DNA from 2 places in the Streptomyces sp. NPDC085931 genome. Region 1 is predicted to be linked to the other one. Evidence: riboswitches for the same ligand, from Rfam matches in the RefSeq annotation. Region 1 holds a riboswitch; the other holds the start of a gene.

What was found. A riboswitch is a leader RNA that binds a small molecule or an ion and turns the genes downstream of it on or off. The one in region 1 is predicted to bind thiamine pyrophosphate.
Region 2: linked by a shared signal. The riboswitch ahead of thiC (phosphomethylpyrimidine synthase ThiC) and the one ahead of ACIGAN_RS13480 (thiamine ABC transporter substrate-binding protein) in region 1 are both predicted to bind thiamine pyrophosphate.

The regions. Positions count from the first base shown of each region.
Region 1 covers NZ_JBITSK010000005.1:507,073-511,484, forward strand. The annotation lists gene ACIGAN_RS13470 (phosphatidate cytidylyltransferase) at 1-1,110, shown strand, start outside; gene rlmN (23S rRNA (adenine(2503)-C(2))-methyltransferase RlmN) at 1,246-2,352, shown strand; TPP riboswitch at 2,377-2,482, shown strand; gene ACIGAN_RS13480 (thiamine ABC transporter substrate-binding protein) at 2,607-3,644, shown strand; gene ACIGAN_RS13485 (ABC transporter permease) at 3,620-4,412, shown strand, end outside.
Region 2 covers NZ_JBITSK010000004.1:474,583-478,994, reverse strand. The annotation lists gene ACIGAN_RS10940 (hypothetical protein) at 1-715, shown strand, start outside; gene thiC (phosphomethylpyrimidine synthase ThiC) at 1,015-2,799, opposite strand; TPP riboswitch at 2,792-2,981, opposite strand; gene ACIGAN_RS10930 (YibE/F family protein) at 3,739-4,412, shown strand, end outside.

The DNA of each region.
Region 1 (4,412 bases):
GGGCCCGTGCCGGCTCATGGGCCCGTTCAGGGCCATGGGCCGGTACAGAGTCACGGGCCCGTGCAGAGTCACGGCCACGGACACGTCCGAGGGGCCGTCCCGGCGGGTCCCGCATACGATGCGCGGGAGGCGCCTCACACTCGCCCCATGCCCATCGTGCCCGACCTGGCCGCACACGGCGGAAACCAGGATGACGACCGGAGGACCGCCACGCCGGGTGGCCCCCCGGTCCGCAACGAGACGAACCCGGAGCCCATGCCCGACGCCTCACAGCCGGCCCCCAAGCCGCAGAAGAAGAGCGCGGGTCGCGACCTCAGTGCCGCGATAGGGGTGGGCGTCGGGCTCGGCGCGGTGATCGTCGCCTCGCTGTTCATCGTCAAGGCTGTCTTCGTCGGGGTCGTCGCGGTCGCCGTGGTAGTGGGCCTGTGGGAGCTGACCAAGCGGCTGGACGAACGCAAGGGCATCCGGGCGCCGCTCGTGCCGCTCGCGCTCGGCGGTGCCGCGATGGTCGTCGCCGGCTACGTCCGGGGTGCCGAGGGCGCGTGGGTGGCCATGGCGCTGACGGCCCTGGCCGTGCTCGTCTGGCGCATGACGGAACCGCCCGAGAACTACCTCCGGGACGTCACGGCGGGCGTCTTCGCGGCGTTTTACGTGCCGTTCCTGGCGACGTTCGTCGCGATGATGCTGACCGCGGACGACGGGCCGCAGCGGGTGCTCACCTTCCTGCTGCTCACCGTCGTCAGCGACACCGGGGCCTACGCCGTCGGCTGGCGCTTCGGCCGGACCAAGCTCGCGCCGCGCATCAGCCCCGGCAAGACCCGCGAGGGCCTGGCCGGCGCGGTGTCCTTCGCCATGGTCGTGGGCGCGCTGTGCATGCAGTTCCTCATCGACGACGGCGCCTGGTGGCAGGGTCTGGTCCTCGGCCTCGCGGTCGCGGTCAGCGCGACGCTCGGCGACCTCGGCGAGTCCATGATCAAGCGGGACCTCGGCATCAAGGACATGGGCACGCTGCTGCCGGGCCACGGCGGCATCATGGACCGGCTCGACTCGCTGCTGCCGACCGCTCCGGTCGTCTGGCTGCTGCTGGTCCTCTTCGTCGGCTCCGGCTGAACGGAACCGATCCCTGGAGCGAGCCTCCGTCCGGTGCCGGGCGGGGGCTCGCCGCCGTTGTACTCACCGCAGGTGACCACCCCCACCCCGCTCCCGCCAGGGCACCCGGCGTCGATCTGCCACACTGGAAGGGTTATGCCTGCACCCGGAGAACTCACTTTCGTTGCCCCGCGCGGAGCCAAGAAGCCGCCGCGGCATCTTGCCGATCTCACTCCTGCCGAGCGCAAGGAGGCCGTTGCCGCTGTCGGGGAGAAGCCGTTTCGTGCCAAGCAGCTCTCGCAGCACTACTTCGCGCGGTACGCGCATGATCCGGAGCAGTGGACCGACATCCCCGCCGGGTCCCGGGAGCGGCTGCGCGAAGCGCTGCTGCCCGAGCTGATGACCGTCGTGCGGCATCTGTCGACCGACGAGGGCACCACGCGCAAGACGTTGTGGCGGCTGTTCGACGGGACGCTCGTCGAGTCCGTGCTGATGCGCTACCCGGACCGGGTGACCATGTGCATCAGTTCCCAGGCCGGGTGCGGGATGAACTGCCCGTTCTGTGCGACGGGGCAGGCGGGACTGGACCGGAACCTGTCCACCGCCGAGATCGTGCACCAGATCGTGGACGGGATGCGCGCCCTGCGGGACGGGGAGGTCCCCGGCGGTCCGGCGCGGCTGAGCAACATCGTGTTCATGGGCATGGGCGAGCCCCTCGCGAACTACAACCGGGTCGTCGGCGCCATCCGGCGGCTCACCGACCCCGAGCCCGACGGGCTGGGGCTCTCGCAGCGCGGGATCACCGTGTCGACGGTCGGGCTCGTCCCGGCCATCCACCGGTTCGCCGACGAGGGCTTCAAGTGCCGCCTGGCCATCTCGCTGCACGCCCCGGACGACGAGCTGCGCGACACCCTCGTACCCGTGAACACGCGGTGGAAGGTGCGCGAGGTGCTGGACGCCGGTTTCGAGTACAGCGCCAGGTCCGGGCGCCGGCTGTCCATCGAGTACGCGCTGATCCGGGACATCAACGACCAGGCCTGGCGCGGGGACCGGCTCGGCCGGATGCTCAAGGGCCGGCCCGTGCACGTCAACCTCATCCCGCTGAACCCGACGCCCGGGTCGAAGTGGACGGCCTCCCGGCCGGAGGACGAGAAGGCGTTCGTGGAGGCCATCGCCGCGCACGGTGTGCCGGTGACGATCCGGGACACCCGTGGTCAGGAGATCGACGGGGCGTGTGGTCAGCTCGCCGCCACCGAACGGTAGTCTGACCGTCGTAAGAACATCTGCATATTCCGACAGGGGAGCGCCACAGCGCTGAGAGTGCGGCACCAGCCGCAGACCCTCCGAACCTGGCCCAGGTCATTCTGGGTAGGGAGATCGGTCGCCACTCGAGCTGTTGCGCCCTGCCCGGGACGGCGGAAGTCCCGGGCAGGGCCGCGTCTTCTCCTGGTCACTCCAGGAGGAATCCAGTGAGCATCAACGCGAAGCGCCTGACGGCCGCGGTCGTCGGGCTGGGCATGGCCGGCACGCTCGCCGCGTGCGGGTCGTCCGACGGCGGTCAGGGGTCCGGCGACTCCAAGACCGTGACGCTGGTCAGCCACGACTCGTGGGCCGCGTCCAAGGGCGTCATCGCCGCCTTCGAGAAGCAGTCCGGCTACCGGGTCCGCGTCCTGAAGGACGGCGACGCCGGGCAGGCCGTCAACAAGGCCATCCTCACCAAGGACAACCCGCAGGGCGACGTCTTCTTCGGCGTCGACAACACCCTGCTCTCCCGCGCCCTCGACAACGGCCTCTTCCAGCCGTACGAGGCGAAGGGCTCGGAGCGGATCAAGGCCGAGTACCGGGTCGACCAGGGCAAGCACCGCGTCACGCCCGTCGACACCGGCGACATCTGCGTCAACTACGACAAGAAGTACTTCGCCGACCGGGACCTGCGGCCGCCGCGCAGCTTCGACGACCTGGTCAAGCCCGCCTACAAGAACCTGCTGGTCACCGAGAACGCCTCCTCGTCCTCGCCCGGACTGGGCTTCCTGCTCGGCACCGCCGCACGGTACGGCGACGACGGCTGGGCGGACTACTGGAAGAAGCTCAAGGCCAACGGCGTGAAGGTCGTCGACGGCTGGGAGCAGGCCTACAACGAGGAGTTCTCCGGCTCGGCCGGCGGCAAGAAGGCGGGGGGCGACCGGCCGCTCGTCGTGTCGTACGCCTCCTCGCCGCCCGCCGAGGTCGTCTTCGCCGACCCGAAGCCCGGCACCGCCCCGACCGGGGTCGCCGAGGGCACCTGCTTCCGGCAGGTCGAGTACGCCGGGCTGCTGAGCAACGCCGGGAACGCCGAGGGCGGCAAGGCCTTCCTCGACTTCCTGATCGGCAAGCGGTTCCAGGAGGACATGCCGCTCAACATGTTCGTCTACCCGGTGACCGAGGACGCCCGGGTGCCGGCGGAGTTCACGGAACACGGGCCCCAGGCGAAGGACCCGGAGACCATGGACCCGGCGAAGATCGCCGACCGGCGTGACCCGTGGGTCAAGTCGTGGACCTCGCTCGTTCTGAAGTGACCGCCCGGACGCGGGGCGCGGCGGCGCGGCTCGGTCTGCTGGCCGTGCCCGTCGCGTTCTTCGCGGTCTTCTTCGCCTACCCCGTCGCCGCGATCGTCGCGCGCGGTCTGAAGGCCGACGGGGCCTGGCACCCCGGGCGCATCGGGGAGGTGCTGGCGCAGTCCGACGTCCGGCACGTGCTGTGGTTCACCACCTGGCAGGCGCTGGTCTCCACGGCGCTCACGCTGCTGATCGCGCTCCCCGGCGCGTACGTCTTCGCGCGCCTGTCGTTCCCGGGCAAGCAGGTGCTGCGGGCGGTGGTGACCGTGCCGTTCGTCCTGCCCACGGTCGTCGTCGGTACGGCGTTCCTGGCACTGGTCGGGCGCGGGGGGCTGCTCGACGAGCTGTGGGGCGTACGGCTGGACACCACCGTGTGGGCGATCCTGTTCGCGCACGTCTTCTTCAACTACGCGGTCGTCGTGCGGACGGTCGGCGGGCTGTGGGCGCAGCTCGACCCGCGGCAGGAGGAGGCCGCGCGGATGCTCGGCGCGTCCCGTGCGCAGGCCTGGCGGCGGGTCACCCTGCCGGCGCTCGCCCCGGCCGTGGCCGCCGCCGCGCTGATGGTCTTCCTGTTCACGTTCACCTCCTTCGGCGTCGTCCAGATCCTCGGCGGGCCCACCTTCTCCACCCTGGAGGTGGAGATCTACCGGCAGACCTCCGAGATCTTCGACCTGTCCACGGCGGCCGTGCTGACGCTGATCCAGTTCGCGGCGGTGGGGGCGATCCTCG
Region 2 (4,412 bases), on a different contig from region 1:
GAACGCCACCGCGCTCATCACGGCCGCCGCGTCGGCCGAGTACCAGCACTACGTCAAGGTCCGCGACGAACTCCGCCAGCCGGCGTCGTCGAGCTCACCGTCCGTGCGCGAGTCCGGTTCCGGCGAGCCGGGCGCGAGCGGCTCCGGGCTCGCCGCCACCATGGGGGAGGTCGCCGCCGAGACCGCCGGCGCGGGCGCCGTCGCCGTCGTGGCCGTTCTCGCGCCGGTCCTGGCCGGGACCGCCGCGGCGATCTTCCTGCTCGTCGGCTACATCCTGCAGATGCTCGACCCGGAGCAGGGGTTCGCCCGGACCATGCTCACCACGGGCTGGGTGTTCGGCGCCGTGACCGCGGTGGCGATCCTCGTCGCCGCCGTGGGACTGCTGCTCACGGCCCTGCGCAACAAGCCGACGGCCGAGAACGGTCCGCACGACGCACTGCGGCGGGAGGTGGAACAGGCCAGGCAGGCCTGGCGGGACGCGCTGCTGGAGCGCGGCATCCTGCCCTTCCTGCGGGAGGCCCTCGCCGATCCGGGCGCGGCCGCCGCGCTGCACCCCACGCCCGCCCCCGCGCCGGTCAGCCGCATGCCGCACCTCGGCTACGACCGTCCGGGCTTCACCAGCCCGGACGAGGGCAGCCACGGCTCGCGGCCGAGCTTCAGCAGCCCGGACTACACCAGCCCGGACTTCGGAGGACCGGAGCACCAGCCGGAGTAGCCGCCGGGGCCGGCGCCCGCGGCTTGCGCTTGCCCAGCGGGGGCGAGCTGTCCGGAGGCGCGAGCCGGTCATCCCGGCAGCCCGGTCCTCATCGGCGTCGGAGGACCTGAGCCTCGACCCGCTCGACCGTACGGCGGCCGGAGGCAAGGGCTGCTGGAACAGCACGGCGGAGACCATGCCGGGCGTGGCGCCCATGACGCCGTCGACCACATCGATCCCATCCGGCTGTGACCCCAGGGATCTCGGGCCGGGCCGGGCTCCGCCGTGCTGTTGTCCGTGCCGCGGTCGTCAGGCCCCGGTCAGTCGGCGATCGGCAAGTACACGCGGTTGCCGCTCGCCGCGAACTCCTTCGACTTCTGGGCCATGCCCTCCTCGATCTCGCTCCGGCTGCCGCCGTGTTCACGGCGGATGTCCTGCGAGATCTTCATGCTGCAGAACTTCGGGCCGCACATCGAGCAGAAGTGGGCCGTCTTGGCGGGTTCCGCCGGCAGGGTCTCGTCGTGGAACTCCCGGGCCGTGTCCGGGTCGAGGGCCAGGTTGAACTGGTCCTCCCACCGGAACTCGAAGCGGGCGTCGGACAGGGCGTCGTCCCACTCCTGCGCCCCCGGGTGTCCCTTGGCCAGGTCGGCGGCGTGGGCGGCGATCTTGTAGGTGATGACGCCGGTCTTGACGTCGTCGCGGTTCGGCAGGCCCAGGTGCTCCTTGGGCGTGACGTAGCAGAGCATCGCCGTGCCCCACCAGGCGATCATCGCGGCGCCGATGCCGGAGGTGATGTGGTCGTACGCCGGCGCGACGTCCGTGGTCAGCGGGCCGAGCGTATAGAACGGGGCTTCATCGCAGATCTCCTGCTGAAGGTCGATGTTCTCCTTGATCTTGTGCATCGGGACGTGGCCCGGGCCCTCGATCATCGTCTGCACGTGGAAACGCTTCGCGATCCGGTTGAGTTCCCCGAGCGTCCTCAACTCCGCGAACTGCGCCTCGTCGTTGGCGTCCGCGATCGAGCCGGGCCTGAGGCCGTCACCGAGGGAGTAGGTGACGTCGTAGGCGGCGAGGATCTCGCAGAGTTCCTCGAAGTTCTCGTAGAGGAACGACTCCTTGTGGTGCGCGAGGCACCAGGCGGCCATGATCGAGCCGCCGCGCGAGACGATGCCGGTCTTGCGGTTCGCCGTCAGCGGCACGTACGCCAGGCGCACGCCCGCGTGGACGGTCATGTAGTCCACGCCCTGCTCGGCCTGTTCGATGACGGTGTCCTTGTAGATCTCCCAGGTCAGCTCCTCGGCCCGGCCGTCCACCTTCTCCAGGGCCTGGTAGAGCGGCACGGTGCCGATGGGGACGGGGGAGTTGCGCAGCACCCACTCGCGCGTGGTGTGGATGTTGCGGCCGGTGGACAGGTCCATGACCGTGTCGGCGCCCCAGCGGGTCGCCCAGGTCATCTTCTCGACCTCCTCCTCGATGGAGGACGTCACGGCCGAGTTGCCGATGTTGGCGTTGACCTTCACCAGGAACCGCTTGCCGATGATCATCGGCTCGATCTCGGGGTGGTTGACGTTGGCCGGGAGCACCGCCCGGCCCGCCGCGATCTCGTCGCGCACGACTTCCGGGGAGACGTTCTCCCGGATGGCCACGTACTCCATCTCGGGGGTGATCTCGCCGCGGCGGGCGTACGCGAGCTGGGTGACGGCCTTGCCGTCCCGGCTGCGGCGCGGCTGGCGCGGCCGTCCCGGGAAGACGGCGTCGAGGTTGCGCAGGCCGCCACGGGGTGAGGTGTGCTTGATGCCGTCGTCCTCGGGGCGGACGGGGCGGCCCGCGTACTCCTCGGTGTCGCCGCGGGCGATGATCCAGTTCTCGCGCAGCGGCGGCAGGCCCCTGCGGACGTCGGTCTCGACGAGTGGATCGGTGTACGGGCCGGATGTGTCGTACAGCGTGACCGACTGCCCGTTGGTGAGATGCACCTGACGGACCGGCACGCGCAGGTCGGGGCGGGTGCCCTCGACGTATGCCTTGTGCCAGCCGATGGACTTCCCGGCCTCCGCGGACTGTCCGTCCTGGATGGAGGCAGGCGTGCGTACGTCCTTGTTGGTCATGAGACCTACTCCCTACGCCGGCATTACCCGGTAACAGGTTCGGCGGTCGACGCAGCGGCTTCCGTCTGCCGACGTTCCGTGTGAAACATCACTCGACTTCGGTGATGTTTCATGTGAAACATCGCTGGGACGGAGGTCAGCGCCCTCTCAGCCCGGTGCTCCGAGCTCCCGCGTGTACAAAAAGGTGCCTCCACGCTAGCGGCAATCTTGGCGCGGTGAACAGAGGGCCCCCGTCGTTCTTGCGATGATCGGTCGGTGACCACGACACAGCGTCCCCCGTACCCTTCGCCCGAACCGCCCCGCGGATCCGGCGCCGGACACGGCAACGGCCCTGGTGACGGCCGAGAGGCCGCCGCCGGGCACGGGCCTGCCCAGGGGGCGGCCCGCGGGCCTGCCCGGGGTCAGGAGCGCGGGTACGGGCCGGACTCGGCTTTCGGTGATGACCGTTTCGGCGCCGCGGCCTCCGGTGCGGCTTCCCGTACGACTACCGGCACGGCTACCGGTACCCCTTCCGGTACGGCCTCCGGGCGAGAGAACGGCGGGTACGCGCCGCGCGACGGTGGCCCGTTCCGGGCGGGCGACGATGGTCGCTACGGGCCGGGCGACGGCAGGCGTTCCACGCCCGGCGGCGGTGGCGGTGGCGAGTACGGGTCGGCCGACGGCGGTGACTACGGATCGGCCGGTGGCGGTTACGGTCACGGCCACGGTGGCGGTGGCCGATTCCGTCCGGGCCCCGGTGACCGCCAGGGCGACGGTGCCGGTGGCGGCTACGGCCCGGGCTCCCCGGGACCGGGTTCCGGCCCCGGGGGCGGTGGGCAGGGCCCCGGTCCGGGCGGCGGTGGTCACGGCGCCGGCGGAGGCGACGGGCACGGCCACGGCTCCGCGTCCGGCGGCGGACATGGGCACGCGCACAGCCACGGTCCGGCCTCGCCCGTCTCGATGCATCTGCGCAAGGTCATCGCGGCGATCCTGATCCCGTTCGCGGCAGCGGTGCTGGTCGGTCTCGCCGTGCTGTGGCCCGGCGGCGCCCCGCCGCACGAGCGCACCGGCGTCGGTTTCGACCGGCAGACCCAGCAGGCCACGGTCACCGAGGTCGTGGACATCAGCTGCAAGGAGGCCGGTGCCTCGGGCGTCCCGCCGACGGGCGACACCTCCACCGCCGAGGGATCCTCCGCGGTACAGCAGGAGAACGGCACCTGCAAGCGGGCCACCATCCGGGTCGACAGCGGCAAGGACAAGGGCCGCACGTTCACGGAGATCGTCCAGCCTGACCAGTCCCGCCAACTGCGCGAGGGCCAGGAGGTCGTGGTCGCCTACGAGCCCTCGGCGCCCCGGGACCTGCAGTACTCCGTCACGGACGTGAACCGGCGGATGCCCCTCGCGCTGCTCGCCGGCATCTTCGCGCTCGCGGTGGTCGCCGTCGGCCGGCTGCGCGGGGTGATGGCCCTGGTCGCGCTGGCCATCAGCTTCCTGGTCCTGAACCTGTTCATCCTGCCCGCGATCCTCCAGGGCTCGAACCCGCTGGTCGTGGCGGTGGTGGGCGCGAGCGCCATCATGCTGATCGCCCTGTACCTGTGTCACGGCCTGTCCGCGCGGACGTCCGTGGCGGTACT